2 regions of the Microbacterium lacus genome follow, and region 2 is predicted to be linked to the other one. Evidence: predicted binding sites of a transcription regulator. Region 2 holds the regulator's gene; the other holds the start of a gene.

Region 1 (8,294 bases), 600 kb from region 2:
CGCGGAGCCGCGCGATCAGTCGGTCGCAGAAGGCGTCGATCTCATCGGGGTCGGTGCAGGAACGGCTCTGCACCCAATCCTGAGTGGAGTGCGCGAGGCGGTTGAACGGGTCGAGCTCGATCGCCTTCGTCAGGATCTCCTCCGCCTCCGTCCGGTCGTTCAGGAACCACGTCGCCGCGATCGTGCGCAGGCCGATGCTCGGGGCCGACGTCGCCCCCATCAGTGCCCGATCGACGTCATACGTCTCGGTGTCGCGCAGTGCGACCACCACGCGCGCGGCGATCGCGGTCGCGAGCAGATCCCGCGTCGCGGGCTTCGGCGTCGGCGCGGGCTCCGGTGGCTCGGGCGCACTGCGGATCACGGTCGGGTCGGGCGCGGCGCCCCTCTGAGCAGTCTCGGACTTCTTGCGGCGCTTCTTTCCCGGCTTCGCGCTTCCGCGCGTCGCGCTGTGCTTCGCGCCGCGGGCGGAGGGGACTGTCTCGGGACCGTGCGGAGCGGCATCCGGTGCCGTCGTCGGCGGATCAGGCGGGGGTGACGTGATCGCGCGCAGGGGGGCGACGTCGTAGGGAGAGGCCGCGACCGATAGGCGCTCTTCGGCCTGGACCCGGCCGTGCCGAACGATCTGCACCGTCGCCTCGGTGGCGGAGAGCTGCGTCACCGACACCTTCCACGGCACGACGCCGATCACGAAGAGCACGATGCCCTGCACGGCCTTCGCGAGCGGGTGATCCGAGAGAGCGCCGAGTCCCGTGGCGACGCCGGCGAGGTCCATTCCCGACGGCACCTCGAGGAGTCGTGACGACGGCACTGAAAGCGCGCGGATCCGCGTGATCACATCGGCGCGGTCCATGACCGACGCATCCTTCTTGTCGGCCGTCTCGCCGCCCGCCGCGACGCTCACGTCCAGACGCAGGCGCGCACCGAGCCACATCGCCAGTGCGACCGAGCCCAGCATCCCGAACGCGGCCAGTGTGAGGAGGACCCACAGCGGGTTCGTCGCGGTGCTGCTTATCGTGAGCTGGATGCCGATCACGACGGCCCCGACCGCGGCGGTGATCACGACCAGCCAGCCGGTCCAGCCGAGGAGGGCGCGCTCGGCTGTCGATGACCGGCGCCGGCGAATGATCGGCGACTCGACCATCAGCCGCGCCAGGACGAAGAACAAGAGGACGACCCCGAGCGCGAATGCGAGCGCGCCCGCGAAGGGGAGAAGCGAGTCGGTCCAGAAGGTGTCCCATGCGGAGCCGAGGCGTTCGGGGACGGCGGGGGTCTGGGTAGGGGTCGGGGTCGGGGTCGGGGTCGGGGTCGGGGTCGGGGTCGGGGTCGGGGTCGGCTGCGGGGTTTGTGGCGTCTGTGCGCTCGTGGCCGTCTGCGCCCAGAGAACGAGGGTGAGGATGCCGAGCGCCGCCGCCCCGAGGGTCACGGCGACCGCTCCGAAGGCGATGCGCGCCGCGGGCCGCTCAGGCGCCGCGATGGACTCCGTCGTGCGTGGTCCTGCCATGGCAGCCCCCCTGCTGCGTGCGGACGGTGGCCTCCATGCTCGTGGCGGGGCGTGGTGGCGTCAAGCGCCGCTCCTCCCCAGACGGGCGGGCACGGGATGTTATCCACAGGTCTTCGCACATGTGTATGAATGTCGGCGGTTGGTGCAACGATGAGTCATGGGCATCCTCAGCGACATGAAGCAGCGCGTCACCGCGCTGGAATCGTGTGGCGGGACGGATGCCGAGGGGCGAGCTCTGCTCGACGCGATCCGGGTGCTGAGCACGGATGACGTCGTCGACCTGGTCTCGATCGCGTCGGGCATCAAGCATGATGCCGACCGCCTGATCGCTGTCGGTGCCGCGATCGTCGCCGAGAGATCCACTCGCGAGCTCGGCCAGTCCGGCGCGGCGGCGGTGCGCGGGTATCCCACTCCCGTCTCCTTGGTGCAGTCGATCTCGGGTGGTACGCGAGCGGATGCCGTGCGCGCGGTGCGGGTGGGCGAGGCGTTGCTCGAAAATGCGGATGTATCGAACATAGAGTCGGATGTGGCGGCTGATTCGTGCTGGCACGACTGTCTCGACCGGGCTCTGCTCGCCGGGTCGCTGACCTCCGCACAGCACGATGCGATCCGCCGCGGGTTGGGAGAGCCGCAGAGCGAGCTCGACGAGGTCTGGGCGCTCGCCGCAGCGCAGCTGGTCGCAGAATCCGACGGCATCGATGTCGAAGAGCTCGCCCGGCGCGCACGGCAGGTGCGCGACGCGCTGGATCCGGCGGGGTTGGAGGAGCGACAGTCGCGGCGATTCGCGGCGCGCTCGCTGCGGACCTGGACCGACGCGGACGGCGGGCACCACGCACGCATCGACTTCGCCGACGAGGACGCCGCTTTCTGGAACTCCGTGATCTCGTCCGCGCTGCGACCCCGCCGCGGAGGACCCCGGTTCATGACCGACGCCGAGCGCGCGGCCGCCGACGACCTCATCGCCGATCCGCGAACCAACGAGCAGTTGACGTACGACCTGATCACGGACGTGTTCCGTGCCGGGGCCCTGGCGTCGGCATCCGATGTCTTCGGCGTCCGCCGGCCGGGCGTCCGCATGGTCGTCGTGAAAGATGCCATCGGGCCGCGTGATGCGCTCGGACGCATGCTCGCGACCGGTCATCTCGAGGACGGTGGCGACGCCCTGGCGGGCTCGGTGATCGACCGAGCGCTGTGCGAGGTGGGCGCCGTCGAGGTCACCGTCGACTCGTGCGGCAACCCGCTCGATGTGGGCCGCGAGCAGCGGCTGTTCACTCCGCGGCAGAAGCTCGCGCTCGCCGTGCGCGACGGAGGGTGTGTGTGGCCCGGATGCCGCGTCACCGCGTCGTATTGCGAGGCTCACCATTCGGAGCACTGGGCGACGGGCGGCAAGACCGATATCGACGCGGGAATCCTGCTCTGCCGGTTCCACCACATGCTTCTGCACAACGCGGGATGGCGGATTCTGCGGGTCGGCAAAGGACCGTTTCTTCTGCATCGGCCACCTGGTGGGGCGGGGGAGCCCATCCCGCTGCAGTCGAAGTCCGCGGTGAGGTGGGCGTGGGATCCGCCACCGTCCGGCGGTCGCACGGGGTGGCGGGCGGCCTGAGTCGTCGGGTGGTTTTACGGCGGGCGGTGTCAGTCGGCGGGGTGAACGGCCCGGGGTGAACGGCGCGCGGCGGGCGGTGCGGGGCGGGGTAGACGGCCGGGCGGGCGGCGCGGGTGGGCAGTGCGGGTGGGCGGCGCGGGTGGGCGGTGCGGGGTGGGTAAACACCATCTCATCCGCTCACGTCGTGACTGAGGGGTGCGGGATCGAGCTGCGGTGTAGGCTGGCGCCGCTCCGACCCGTGGAGCAAGGCAATACGCGTGACAGCACCCGAACCGCCCGACTCGCACCACGGCGGACCGCAGCGCGACGACGCCCGGTTCGACGGCGATGCCGCGCGCGCGGACGACCTCGCGGCGCTCTTCGGCGGTCTCGACGAGGACGCGGATTCGGGTGAGGCGAGGGACGCCGACTCGGAGGCCCGCCGGGCGAGCCTGGCGGCGTTGTTCGGCGGCGCCGCAGCCAGGGTCGATGCGGATTCGACGGAAGAGCAGCCGTCGCGAGCGACGGCCGAACCATTGCCGGAGCCGGTCTCGGCGTGGGGCTCGGCGCCGGAGCCGTCATCGGACCGATTCGGCGACGGTGCAGAGGACTTGCCGCAGTTCGCGTGGGATCCGGCGGCGGTGCCCGCACCGCGTGACGCGGTCCCGGCCATGCCCGAGGCGATGGCGGAGACTTCGGCCCTGGAACCGGACGTGCCGGATGGCATGGTGCGGGACGCCGACGTGCCGACCACCCTGTTGTCGGGGGTGGCGGTGCCGTCATCGCCGGAGGAATCGGCGGGGGATCCGACCGTGCCCGCGGAGGTGGTGCGGCGCCCGGTCGTGTCCGAGGCGGGGATGCCGGAGGGGGAGGATCCGGTCGCGCCGGTCTCGGTGTCCGCGGCGGGGACGCGGGATCCGGTCGCGCCCGAGGCGGGGATGCCGGAGGGGGAGGATCCGGTCGCGCCGGTGTCGGAACCGGGAGCCCGGGGGGCGGCGACCCGGGGTGTCTTCGGCAGACCCGTCACAGAGAAGCGCAGGCTTCGGACGTCGAGCACGAAGGCGAGATGGGCGGCGGTCGCCGCGATCGTCCTGCTCGCCGGAGTGGTCGGCGCATCGGCCCTCGTCGCGCAGAGAGTGGCGGCGAGCAACCTCGCGGCGGCGCAGCTCGCGACCGCGATCGCGCTGTGGGAAGAGGCGGAGAACGCGGCGACCGAACCTCAGACGCTCCTCGATGCGGCCGTCGACGACTACACGGAGACCGTCGACGCGGCGAACATCGCCGCGTCGAGCGCGGCATCTGCATTCGCGGCGGTCGCGGGGATGGTGCCGCAGGCTCCGCTCGATGAGGCGAACGCCGCATTGACCGCGCTCACCGACGAACTCGACCGGGGCGGCCCGACCGGCATCCCGGAGGCGTACGTGCGGGCAGACATCGACGAAACCGATATCGAACAGATCACAGACGCCACCGGCCGCGCCCAAGAGCACCTCGCTTCGGTCGCTGCCGCGGTCCGCGCGCTCACCGCGGCGCAGGCTTCGGTGCAGAAAAAGAGCGAAGCGCTGCGAGCAGCGCAGGTCGCGCTCGGGGTCGCAGTGCCCGACGCGGCACTCGTCATCGTCGAGGAGAATCGGCGGGCACAGCAGAGGTTCCGCGATGCGGTGGTCGCAGCATCCGTCGCCGTGCCGGCCGCGCAGAATGCCGGCGGATCCGGAGACGCCGAACTGCTCGCCTACGCGGCCGCGGTCACGGCGCTCAGAGAAGACCAGAAACGCGCCGAGGGCGTCGTCGAGCCCGTCACACCGCCGGTGACGGTACCCGATCCGGCACCAGCACCCGATCCCGCGCCGGCACCCGATCCGGTGCCCCAGCCGACCCCGGAACCCACACCCACACCCACTCCGACGCCCACGGAGCCGCCACCGCCCGTGCCCACGCCGTAGCGACGAAAAGCCCCGACGAGGGTCACCCCGGAAGGGTCGGCGCGATGACGACCCGGATCACTCCGGGAGGGTCGGTGCGATCTCCTTGATGAAGCCGGCGAGACCCGGACCGAGGTCCTCACGGTCCAGAGCGAGGAGGATGCTCGACTTCAGGTAGTCCAGGCGATCACCGGTGTCGTAGCGACGACCCGAGAAGATCACGCCCAGCACGGGACCCGCGATCGACTCGTCGGCGGCCAGCTCCTCCAGAGCGTCCGTCAGCTGGATCTCGCCGCCCTTGCCGGGCTCCGTGTTCTCGAGCACCTCGAAGATCTCGGGCTTGAGCACATAGCGACCGATGATCGCGAGGTTGCTCGGCGCCTCTTCGGCGGACGGCTTCTCGACGAGCGCCTTGATCTTCACGACGTCGGACTCGTCGGTCGTGTCCACGTCAGCACACCCGTACAGGTGGATCTGCGACGGGTCGACCTCCATGAGCGCGACGACCGTCGCCGAACGACCGAGCGACACCTCGATCATCCGAGACAGCAGCGGGTCGCGCGCGTCGATCAGGTCATCACCCAGCATCACGGCGAACGTCTCGTTGCCGACGTGCTTCTTCGCGCGGAGCACCGCGTGACCGAGACCCTTCGGGTCGCCCTGCCGCACGAAGTGGATGTCGGCGAGCGAACTCGGCTCCATCACGCGGGCCAGCTTGCCGTGGTCACCTTTCGCCTCGAGCGTGTGCTCCAGCTCCGTCACGCGGTCGAAGTGGTTCGCCAGCGCGTTCTTGTTGCGGCCGATGATCACGAGGATGTCGTCGATCCCGGCGGCGACCGCCTCCTCGACGACGTACTGGATGGCCGGCTTGTCGACGACCGGCAGCATCTCCTTCGGCATGGCCTTCGTCGCGGGAAGGAAACGGGTGCCGAGACCGGCTGCGGGGATCACGGCCTTGATGGTGGGGGAGGTCATGGAAGAACCGTACCGATTCCGCGTGAATGCCATGTTTCCGGGTGGTGACACCGAAAAGCGGCCTCACCAGGGAGAAGCCCCAATCGTGTCCCCCGAAGAGGGGACACCGGTCTCGACCCCACCCCCGCATAGACTGGCCGGACCCGGTCGCAGGTGCCTGGTGACGCAACATTCCGCTGACATCACCCCGTTCGGGGGACTCGGGCACAGAGGGGCCGCACATGCGCTTTCCACGACGAACGACCGCGCTCGCCGCGGCTGCTGCACTTGCCGTCGCGCTGGCCGGATGCAGCTCGCCCCCGTGGGAGACCCCGACCGCCTCGCCGACTCCCACGCCCACCTCCACTGAGGTGCCTCAGCCCGTCCCGAACGACCTGTCGTCGGGATCCACCGAGCGCGGACTCACCGCGGGGCCGCTCACGATCACGATCGACTACTGGTCCACCCTCACGATGGACAAGTGGACCGCCGACGCCCTCAAGCCGGTCAGCCTCTCGATGATCACGCAGATCACGCCCAACGACGGCCAGAAGGTCTACCTCCAGCGCGCGACCATGATCGCCACCCCGATGGCGGCGACCGAGACCTTCGATCCGCTCAGCGCCCAGGTCGACAGCGCGACGACGAACCCGGGCTATCTGGTCCTCGACCCGTACAGCTACTCGCAGACCTTCACGGTCGGACCGACGCCGGCGGACGCGACCTACGTCTCGCTCGAGTTCACCTACGAATACCTCGTGCAGTCCACGCCGACCTCGAGCGACTACGCGAAGCAGACTGCGACCGACACGATCACCGTCGCGATCGCGCAGAAGTAATCCCGATCAGGATGCCGAGAGATCGGCATCCGCTCGGCGCCAGCGATCGCCCCCGGCCTCCTGTGCCGCGGCCGTCTGCGCAGCGGCGGCAGCAACGAGGGTCTCGTACCGGTCGGACGCGGTGTCCACGGTCACGATCCCGGCGCTCGCCGTGATGCGCAGACTCGTCGGCGCCTGCTCGTGCGGAACCGACACATCGTTGAGGATCGCCCGCACGTATTCGCGGACGGCCCCGGACGGCTGGGATGCGAACGCGGTGACGTGACCGGGCGAGACGCGGCACAGGTCGGCCTCCGCCGGGAAGGTCGCCGCGACGATCTCCTCGAAGCGGCGGGTCATCGCGGCGTACCCCGCCTCACCGGTCGCTTCGCGCAGGTCGTTCGCGTCGTCGAGCTGCAGGTCCACGAACGACCACGAGTGCTCGCCGCGGGCGCGGGCCCGCACGAGCCGCTCGCGGACCACGGCGCGCATCGCCGGCTCGGGCAGGAAGGCGTCCAATGCCTCGAGCACATCGCGGGCACCGGGACGTCGGTTCGCGAGGAACAGCAGGCTCACGGTCGCGCAGATCGCGTAGATCGTCACGGCGATCACGATGCCGCGCACGAAGAACAGATCCGTGGCCGTGCTGGAGCCCGCGACCGTCCCGGCCGCACCGACCGACGCGAGAAGAAGCAGGGTACCCGCGGCCACGACGAGCGGCATCCCGAATCGAGACCCTTGGAACGCGCCGCGCAGCACTTCGACCGCGGCGAGTGCCGCTCCGATCGCCGACGCCAGGAACAGCCAGCGGAACACGGCGAAGCCGGCTTCCGCGTTCGTCGTCGCCCAGAGGATCCCGACCGACAGCGCGGACTGCGCGAATCCGATCCACGCGTGCGGGCGCTTGCCCTGGGCGGCTCGCAGCCCCGACCAGATCACCGTCGGCATGCCGCACAGGAATCCCAGGCCCACCGGATGCAGGAGCACGTCCGTGCCCATCGCCGCCGAGGCCAGGGAGCCGTAGGCGGCGAGGAGTCCCAGCAGGAAAGCGAAGGTCCACAGGAGCGTCGCGCGGCTGGCGCGACCGAGGAGGCCCACCCAGATCATGAGAGCCACGCACGTGGTCATCGTCACGGTCAGGCCGACCACCAGGTCTCCGGTGGCGATCGTCGTGGTCACGGGATCAAGCATCGGTGCGGGCCCTCCACGATCCATCGGCCAGGACGCCGGCATCCGGCGCGTCTTCGGCGGGCAGGCTCACCGTCGCCACGGTCCCTCGGCCGACCGCGCTCTCGATGCTCAGCTCGCCCTTGTGCTCGGCCACGAGCGAGCGGACGATGCCCATACCCAGGCCCGTACCGGCGATCGTGCTCGCCTCGGCGGCGGCGCTGCGGAAGTACGGCTCGTAGATGCGCTCGAGGTCCTCCGGCGACATGCCCATTCCGGTGTCGGTGATCACCAGCACGGCCTGGTCGTTCGCCCGCGAGGCGCCTTCGGTGCCGGAGCGGAACACC
Region 2 (8,294 bases):
GCCGTTCGCCGCCCAGATCTGCTCGCGCGTGACCCCGTAGCCGAGATACTCCGCGAAGCCCTCGCGCAGCGCCGTGAACTCCCGATCGGGATAGCGGTTCACGTCCCGGAGAGCGAGCGCGACGGCATCCAGGATGTCGTCGGCCACATCCTGCGGCACGGGGTGGGTGTTCTCGTTCACGTTGAGGGCGACGGGCAGCGCGGCCTGGGGGGCGCCGTATGGCGTCATCCCTCGGAGGTGGTCGCGCAGGGGAAGGTCATCGAGGCGGATGCTCACCTCTCCCATGGTAGAGCCGCCGCGACGCCCGGTCCGCGTGAAGAGGCGACCGCCGGCACTCAGGGTGCGGTGTCGTACTCGCTCGGGATCGCGAGCTGCTGCCCGGCTGACACCGTCACGCCGTCGAGCGCGTTCAGGCGCACGATCGCGTCGACCACATCGCGCGGGTCCGCACCCGGCGCGACCTGCTCGGCGATGGACCACAGCGACTGCCCTGCCGTCACCGTGACGGTCGTGAACGACTCCGCCGGCGCGCCGGCGTCGCGCGAGGCCAGAGCGCTGCCGCCGCTGACGACCGCAAGACTCAGGGCGATCACGGCCGGCAGCGCTGCGATCGACGCCAGCACCCGTCGCCCGCGGGCCGTCAGACGCAGCCGCGTGGCACGGTGCCCCGCGATGTCGCCGTAGGACCGGGTCGGAATGCTGATGGCGGTCATGTCGTCCTCCTGGATGAAGAGAAGAGATTCGCACCCCCGCCTCGGCCGGGAGGCCGGGATGCGAAGCTCTCTTCCGAAGCTATCTTCGATGTTCTACGATGTCAACCGGTATTCGACGTCTCTGATGTTCGAACGCGACACGCGGACGTGATGCCCGGACACCGGAGCCGAACCGGATACGGTTTCGATGGGAACACCCCACCACGGACCTCCGACATTCGAAGACGATGCCCGGATCGGGAGAGACAGGAGCGGGACAGATGAGCGACGCGAGCGGACGCGACAAGCCCCAGACGCGACGGCGCAAGAGCCTCAGCGACAAGCAGCTCGCGATCCTGGAAGTCATCCAGCGGTCGATCGCGCGGCACGGCTACCCGCCGAGCATGCGCGAGATCGGTGACGCCGTCGGGTTGAAGTCGCTCTCCAGCGTGACGCACCAGCTCAACCAGCTCGAACTCAGCGGATACCTCCGCCGCGACGCCGGCAAGACGCGTGCGATGGAGGTGCTGATCGATCTCCCCGGCATGTCCACCGAGAACCCGGCGGACACGGCTCCGAGCGTGGGCGACGCCGCGATGGTGCCGCTGGTCGGACGCATCGCCGCGGGTACGCCCATCACGGCCGAGCAGCAGGTCGAGGAGATCTTCCCTCTCCCCCGTCAGCTCGTCGGCAAGGGCGACCTGTTCATGCTGAAGGTGCAGGGCGAGTCGATGATCGACGCGGCGATCTGCGACGGCGACTGGGTCGTCGTGCGTCAGCAGCAGACGGCGCAGAACGGCGATATCGTGGCGGCGATGCTCGACGAAGAAGCGACGGTCAAGACGTTCCGTCAGCGCGACGGGCACACGTGGCTCCTGCCCCGCAACTCGGCGTTCGAGCCGATTCTCGGCGACGACGCGGTCGTGCTCGGCAAGGTCGTGGCGGTCCTGCGCGCCGTCTGAGCCGCCGGCGCGATTATCACCCGTTCCGGGTGGGATGCCGCGCGGCCGTTTGCGCCAGGATGAGGTCATCCGCACCGAGGAGGCCCCATGTCCGCCATGACCGACGACGATCTGCGCGCCGAACTGGACGCGCTGCGCGCCGAGAACGCGGCGCTCCGCGCGCGGGACACGGACGCCGTCGCGCCGGAGCCCCGCACCGCACGCTGGCGCGCCTTCGTCTCCGCGCTGTGCATCGTGATCGCGACGATCCTCGTCCCCACCTCCATCGTCGCCGCCTGGGCGCGGGTGCAGCTCGTGGAGGAGGACGCGTTCGTCAGCACACTCGCGCCGCTCGTCGACGATCCCGCCGTGCAGGGACTCATCATCGACGAGACGATGACCGCGATCACCGATCAGGTCGACTTCGACCAGCTCACCGCGAACGTGTTCGACGGCATCGCCGACCTCGGCCTCCCGCCGCGCGCCGTGCAGGCCCTCGGGCTCCTCCAGGCTCCCGCGGCGGACGGCCTTGAGAGCCTGGTCGATCAGACCGTGACGAGGGTGGTGCAGTCCGACGCGTTCTCGGACGTCTGGGCCACCGCCACGCGCGCGGCGCACCGCGCCCTCACGACGGCGGCGACATCGGACGGCGGCGGACTGGTCGTGAGGACCCCGGACGGAGTCGGCATCCAACTCGGGGCCATCGTCGATCGCGTGAAGGCGAACCTCGTCGACCGCGGCGTCGGCATCGCGCAGCTGATCCCGTCGGTGGACAAGGTCGTCATCGTCGGCGAAGGGGACAATCTGGCCGCGATCCGGACCGGCTACGCCCTCACCGCGGCCCTGGGATGGTGGCTGCCCGTCCTCACCCTCGGCCTCTTCGGTCTCGGCATCCTCTTCGCCCGGCGACGGAGCGTCGCGATCCTCGGGTCGGGCATCGGCTTCGCGATCGGCGCGGCAACGCTCGTCGCCGGCCTGTCGGTCGGGACGGTGGTGGTGAGCACCGTCGCGGGCGATCTGGATCTGTCGCCGGCGGCGCTGGACGCGATCTACCAGCGCATGGTCGGGGCGATGCAGCAGACGGCCCTCGTGGGCGTGCTGCTGGGCGTGCTGATCGCACTGGTGGGCTGGCTCATGGGCCGTTCGAAGCCCGCGCGCAGCGTCCGCTCGACCGCGGAGGCGCTCAACGGGTCCGCCCGCCGGCAGCTGGCGGCGCGGGGCCTGGACACCGGGGCCTTCGGAGCGTGGCTCGGCCGCTACCGGGTTCTCGTGCGCACGATCATCGCCGTCCTCGCCGTGCTGTGGCTGTTCGCGCTGCGTCCGCTCACGGTCGGCGACATCCTCCTCGTCGTGGTCGTCGCACTCGTGGTCGGCTGGACGCTCGAACTTCTGCAGCGGCGGGACGACGCGGTCGTTCCCGCTGCCGCGGACGACTTGTCCCCCGCATCTGACACCGTCGGCCCCGCGGACGTGACCGACACGACGGTCGTGACCGACGGCCCGACCACGGCACGGTGATCGAACCGGTCGGCGTCAGCTCACGCGCGATCGTGCCGGCCTGACATCGAGCCGCGATGTCATCCGTGCGGCGTGATCGTGCGCCGGCCCACAGGGCTCGTGGCCAGCAGGTCGGCTTCGCGCAGCACGGCCAGCACGGTCTCGTGGTTGTTGAACGCGTACAGGTGGACGCCGGGCGCGCCGTGGTCTGACACCTCGCGGGCGAGCTCGGCGGCGTGGGAGATGCCGATCCGTGCCTGATCCTGCGGGGTGCTCTCCCGTGCGAGCGCTTCCGCGAGCGCGCGCGGCCGCGCTTCGCCGGTCAGTTCGAGAACGCGGTGCAGACGCGCCGGAGAGGTGATCGGCATGATGCCGGGGAGGATCGGCATCGTGACCCCCGCGTCGCGCGCCTCATCGACGAAGCGCAGGTAGTCCTCGGCGTCGAAGAAGAGCTGCGTGATCGCGAGCGTCGCACCGGCCGCCTCTTTCGCGACCAGCGCGTCGATGTGCTCACGCGGATGCCGGGAGCGCGGGTGGCCGTTCGGGAACGCGGCGACCGCGACCTGCGCGGGCCGGCGGCGGTTGACGCCGACCGCACCCGGCAGCCCCGGGATGCCGTACTCGGTGTACGGCGAACGCTCCGCCTGGACGCGCCCGATGAGCTGCGTCAGCTGGGCGGCGCTCTCGAGATCGCCGAGGAACTCGTCGCCCTCGGCCGCGCCGGCGGGCGGATCGCCGCGCAGGGCGAGGAAGCTCAGGATGCCGGCATCCAGGAATTCGCGGATGAGCGCGGTCGCCCCTTCGTAGGTGTTGCCGACGCACGTCAGGTGGGCGAGCGGCTCGACGTCCGTCTCTCGGCGGATGTGCTTCAGGACCTCGAGCGAGCGCCCACCGGTGGACCCGCCCGCGCCGTACGTGACGGAGATGAATCGCGGGCCGACCGCGGCGAGCTGCCGGATCGTTTCGTGCAGGGCCGCCTCGCGGGCATCGGTCCGGGGCGGGTAGAGCTCGAAGGAGAAGGGCACCACGGGCGCGCTGCCGGTGGGCGCGGGTGCAGTGAGGTCGAAAGTCATGAGCGTTTCAGATCGAGTCGGTGGGCCGGACGGCCGCGATACGCGCACGGGCGCGTCTGCGTCGCGGGCGGGTGCCGGGCTCGGCTGTCGCTCCAGCCCGGTCGGTGCCGGGCGATGATGCTCGACGGTATCGGATCGGGACACGCGCCGCGAGGCCGTGTTGCGCTCTGTGTCGGCACCGGACTCGCCCGCTGCGCATCGGGACCTGCAGCCGGCTCGGATACCGGCCTACGGTGGAGGCATGACCCAGACCCTCCCCTACGGATCCTGGCCCTCTCCGTTGACCGCCGCCGAGGTGTCGGCCGCGACGCCCCGCATCGACGGTGCACGCTTCGTCGGCGCGGACGTGTGGTGGGGCGAAGGCATCGCGGACCAGGGCGGGCGCACGGGTGTCCGCCGCCGCGACGCGTCCGGTGCGGTCGTGGACGTCCTGCCCGCACCGTGGAGCGCGAGGTCCCGCGTGCACGAGTACGGTGGCGGCGCGTGGACGGCGACGCCGGACGGTGTCCTGCTGTTCGTGGAGCGATCCGATCAGCGCGTCTACGCGCTGTCGGCGGGCCAGGAGCCGCGACCGCTCACTCCCGCGGGCACCGGCGACCGCTACGGCGGATTGTCGTGGCAGGACGGCACGCTCCTCGCCGTCCGCGAGACCCACGACGGCCGCCCGGTGCCGACTCGCGCGATCGTCGCGATCCCGACGGACGGTTCCGGACCGACCGAGATCGTCGCCGACAGCGACTTCGTCGCGCACCCGGCGCTGTCCCCCAGCGGGCGCCACATCGCGTGGATCGCGTGGAACCATCCGAATATGCCGTGGGACGCGTCCGAAGTCCGCGTGGGCCGCCTGGAGGACGGCGTCGTCGCCGAGTGGGCGACGATCGCGGGAGGTTCGAGCTCGCCCGTGCAGCCCGTGTGGGTCGGCGATGACGACCTGCTGTACGCCGACGACACCTCGGGCCGCTGGAACCTGTGGCGCGAGCACCTGTCGGCGGACCTGCCTCGGCGGCCCGTGGCGCCCGCAGATGCGGACACCGGCGGACCGATCTGGGTACTGGGCACGCGCTGGTTCACCCCCGTCGAGGGTGGCCGCGTCGTGGCGGTGCGCACGCACGGCGACGATTCCCTCGTGCTCATCGACGCCGACGGGACGGTGCGCGAGCTCGCGGCATCCCTCACCTCAGAGGTGTGCATCGAGGACGTCCGCGGATCGCGCGTGCTCGTCTCCGGCTCCTCGGCCACCGCGCCGAGCGAGCTGCGGATCATCGACGTCGACGATCCGTCGGGCGGCCTCCTCGTCCACGGCGGCGCACCGGAGTGGGCCGACGAATGGATGCCGCGCCCCCGCCCCGTGACGTTCGACGGGCCGACCGGCCCCGTCCACGCGTTCGACTACCCGCCGAGGAACCCCGGCGTCCAGGCATCCGAGGACGAACGCCCGCCGTACGTCGTGCTCGTGCACGGCGGACCGACCGCGCACCGTGGGGGTGCGGCATCCGGGCGGATCGCGTACTTCACCAGCCGGGGAATCGGCGTGCTGGACGTGAACTACGGGGGCTCCAGCGGCTACGGCCGGGCATATCGGGAACGGCTGCGAGGGCAGTGGGGCGTCGTGGACGTCCAGGACGTCGCCGCCGCTGCCGACGGCCTCGCAGCGACCGGAGCCGCCGACGCGCGCCGGATGGCGGTGGCCGGCGGGTCCGCCGGCGGCTGGACGGTGCTCGCCGCCCTCGTGAGCACCGACACGTTCGCGGCCGGGATCTCGCGCTACGGCGTCGGCGATGCCCGGACGCTCGCGACCGACACGCACGACTTCGAGGCGCGCTACCTGGACGGACTCATCGGCCCGCTTCCCGAGGCGGAACAGCTGTACATCCAGCGCTCACCGCTGAGCAGACCCGAGCGGTTCCGTGTCCCCCTGTTGCTCCTGCAGGGGGACGAGGACCCGGTGGTTCCGCCCGCGCAAGCCGAGGCGATCCGCGACGCTCTGCGCGCGCACGGGGTTCCACACGCGTACATCCTGTTCGAGGGCGAGGGTCACGGGTTCCGGCGGGCGGAGAACGTCATCCGGGCTCTCGAGAGCGAGCTGGCGTTCCTCGGCGCCGTCTTCGGGTTCGACACGCCCGGGGTCGCGCGGCTCGAGCTGGACTGACGGGTCAGAGCGCGAACGCCGCGAGCTCCGCCGCCAGACGCTCGGACACGTGCGCGTGCAGGGCCGTACCGCCCTCCTCGTGCGTCTCGGAGACGATGATGCCGCTCTCGTGCGCCGCCGACACCAGGTCGCCGCGGTCGTAGGGCACGAGCGCACGGATCTCCACCGCCGGCAGCGGCAGCGCCGCCTCGATCGCCGCGCGCAGCTCATCGATGCCCTCACCGGTGCGCGACGAGGCGAACAGAGCACGCGGCTCGAGTCCACGCAGCACGAGGCGGGTGTCCTCGTCGACGAGGTCGGCCTTGTTGAAGACGACGATCTCGGTGATGTCGCGCGCACCGACGTCGCCGATCACATCGCGGACCGTCTGCAGCTGCGCGGCGGGATCGGGGTGCGCGGCATCCACGACGTGGACGATCACGTCCGCCTCGCCGACTTCCTCGAGAGTCGACCGGAAGGCCTCGACGAGCTGGTGCGGCAGATTGCGGACGAAGCCGACCGTGTCGGTGAGCGTGTAGACGCGTCCGTCGGATGCAGCGGCACGGCGCACCGTCGCATCGAGCGTCGCGAACAGGGCGTTCTCGACGAGGACTCCCGCGCTGGTGAGACGGTTCAGCAGGCTGGACTTGCCGGCGTTGGTGTACCCGGCGATCGCGACCGAAGGGATCGTGTGGCGTTTGCGCTCGGCGCGTTTGGCATCGCGTGCGGGAGCGAAATCACGGATCTGTCGGCGCAGCAGGGCCATTTTGGTGCGGATCCGCCGGCGGTCGAGCTCGATCTTCGTCTCACCGGGACCGCGTGAACCCATTCCCGCGCCGCCCGCGCCCACCTGGCCACCGGCCTGGCGGCTCATCGAGTCGCCCCAGCCGCGCAGGCGCGGCAGCAGGTATTCGAGCTGGGCGAGCTCGACCTGGGCCTTGCCCTCGCGGCTCTTCGCGTGCTGGCTGAAGATGTCGAGGATCACCGTCGTGCGGTCGATCACCTTGACCTTCACAACGTCCTCGAGCGCGCGACGCTGGCTCGGCGCGAGTTCGGTGTCGGCGATCACGGTGTCCGCACCCACCGCGGCGACGATGTCCCGCAGTTCCGCCGCCTTGCCTCGCCCGACGTACGTGGCCGGGTCCGGGTGCGGTCGGCGCTGCATGACACCGTCGAGCACGACGGCGCCGGCGGTCTCGGCGAGAGCCGCGAGTTCGCGCAGGGAGTTCTCCGCGTCCTCCTGCTCGCCCTGCGGATGGACGCCCACGAGCACGACGTTCTCGAGGCGGAGCTGCCGGTATTCGACCTCGGTGACGTCCTCGAGCTCGGTGGACAGCCCCGGCACCCGACGCAGGGCCGCGCGCTCCTCGCGGTCCCACTGCTCTCCGTCCGTGTCGGACGAGGTCGCGGTCGCGGTGTCCTGCAGCGCCTGAGCGGCACCGAACACGCGGACGCCCGCGTGGGACTGCGCTCGGTCGAGGACGCGCTGCACCGGGTCGACCGCCTCGTCGACCTGCACAGCGTCCGATTTCGTGGTATCCGTCATGGGTTCCTTCCGTGATGCCCGTAAACTCTAGCTCTTGCTCCCCCGGGTGCTCTCTCCGCTACGCTCGCAAGCATGTCGGGGGACCACTACTTCAGCGCGTCGCCGGCGAGTGCAGAGAACCTCCGCCGCATCCGTGCGACCCTCGCGGGTGCCGAGGTGGAGCTCACCACCGCGGGCGGGGTGTTCAGCCCCGATCACGTGGACTCCGGCACCGCCGTCCTTCTGGCCAACACCCCTCCGCCCCCGCCCGGCGGCCACCTGCTCGACCTGGGCAGCGGATGGGGTCCGATCGCGCTGTCGCTGGCGATGCAAGCGCCGCACGCCACGGTGTGGGCGGTCGATGTCAACGACCGGGCGCTCGACCTCGTCAGACGGAACGCCCACGACCTCGGTCTCGTCAATGTCAACGCTGTGCGC

Evidence for each region. The regulator LexA, encoded in region 2, represses DNA repair genes until DNA is damaged. The targets are predictions, from matches to a motif close to TCGAACANNTGTTCGA.
Region 1: the regulator LexA is predicted to act here: its motif matches at 1,615-1,630, upstream of ABD197_RS04150 (HNH endonuclease signature motif containing protein).

What each region holds. Positions count from the first base shown of each region.
Region 1 is NZ_BAAAPK010000001.1:872,184-880,477, forward strand. Features, by position in the region: gene ABD197_RS04145 (ABC transporter permease) at 1-1,501, opposite strand, end outside; gene ABD197_RS04150 (HNH endonuclease signature motif containing protein) at 1,659-3,107, shown strand; gene ABD197_RS04155 (hypothetical protein) at 3,365-5,029, shown strand; gene galU (UTP--glucose-1-phosphate uridylyltransferase GalU) at 5,087-5,983, opposite strand; gene ABD197_RS04165 (hypothetical protein) at 6,205-6,801, shown strand; gene ABD197_RS04170 (hypothetical protein) at 6,808-7,959, opposite strand; gene ABD197_RS04175 (sensor histidine kinase) at 7,964-8,294, opposite strand, start outside.
Region 2 is NZ_BAAAPK010000001.1:1,467,973-1,476,266, reverse strand. Features, by position in the region: gene ABD197_RS06895 (histidinol-phosphate transaminase) at 1-285, opposite strand, end outside; gene ABD197_RS06890 (LysM peptidoglycan-binding domain-containing protein) at 336-713, opposite strand; gene lexA (transcriptional repressor LexA) at 974-1,654, shown strand; gene ABD197_RS06880 (hypothetical protein) at 1,742-3,151, shown strand; gene ABD197_RS06875 (methylenetetrahydrofolate reductase) at 3,211-4,203, opposite strand; gene ABD197_RS06870 (dipeptidyl-peptidase 5) at 4,445-6,352, shown strand; gene hflX (GTPase HflX) at 6,357-7,877, opposite strand; gene ABD197_RS06860 (class I SAM-dependent methyltransferase) at 7,950-8,294, shown strand, end outside.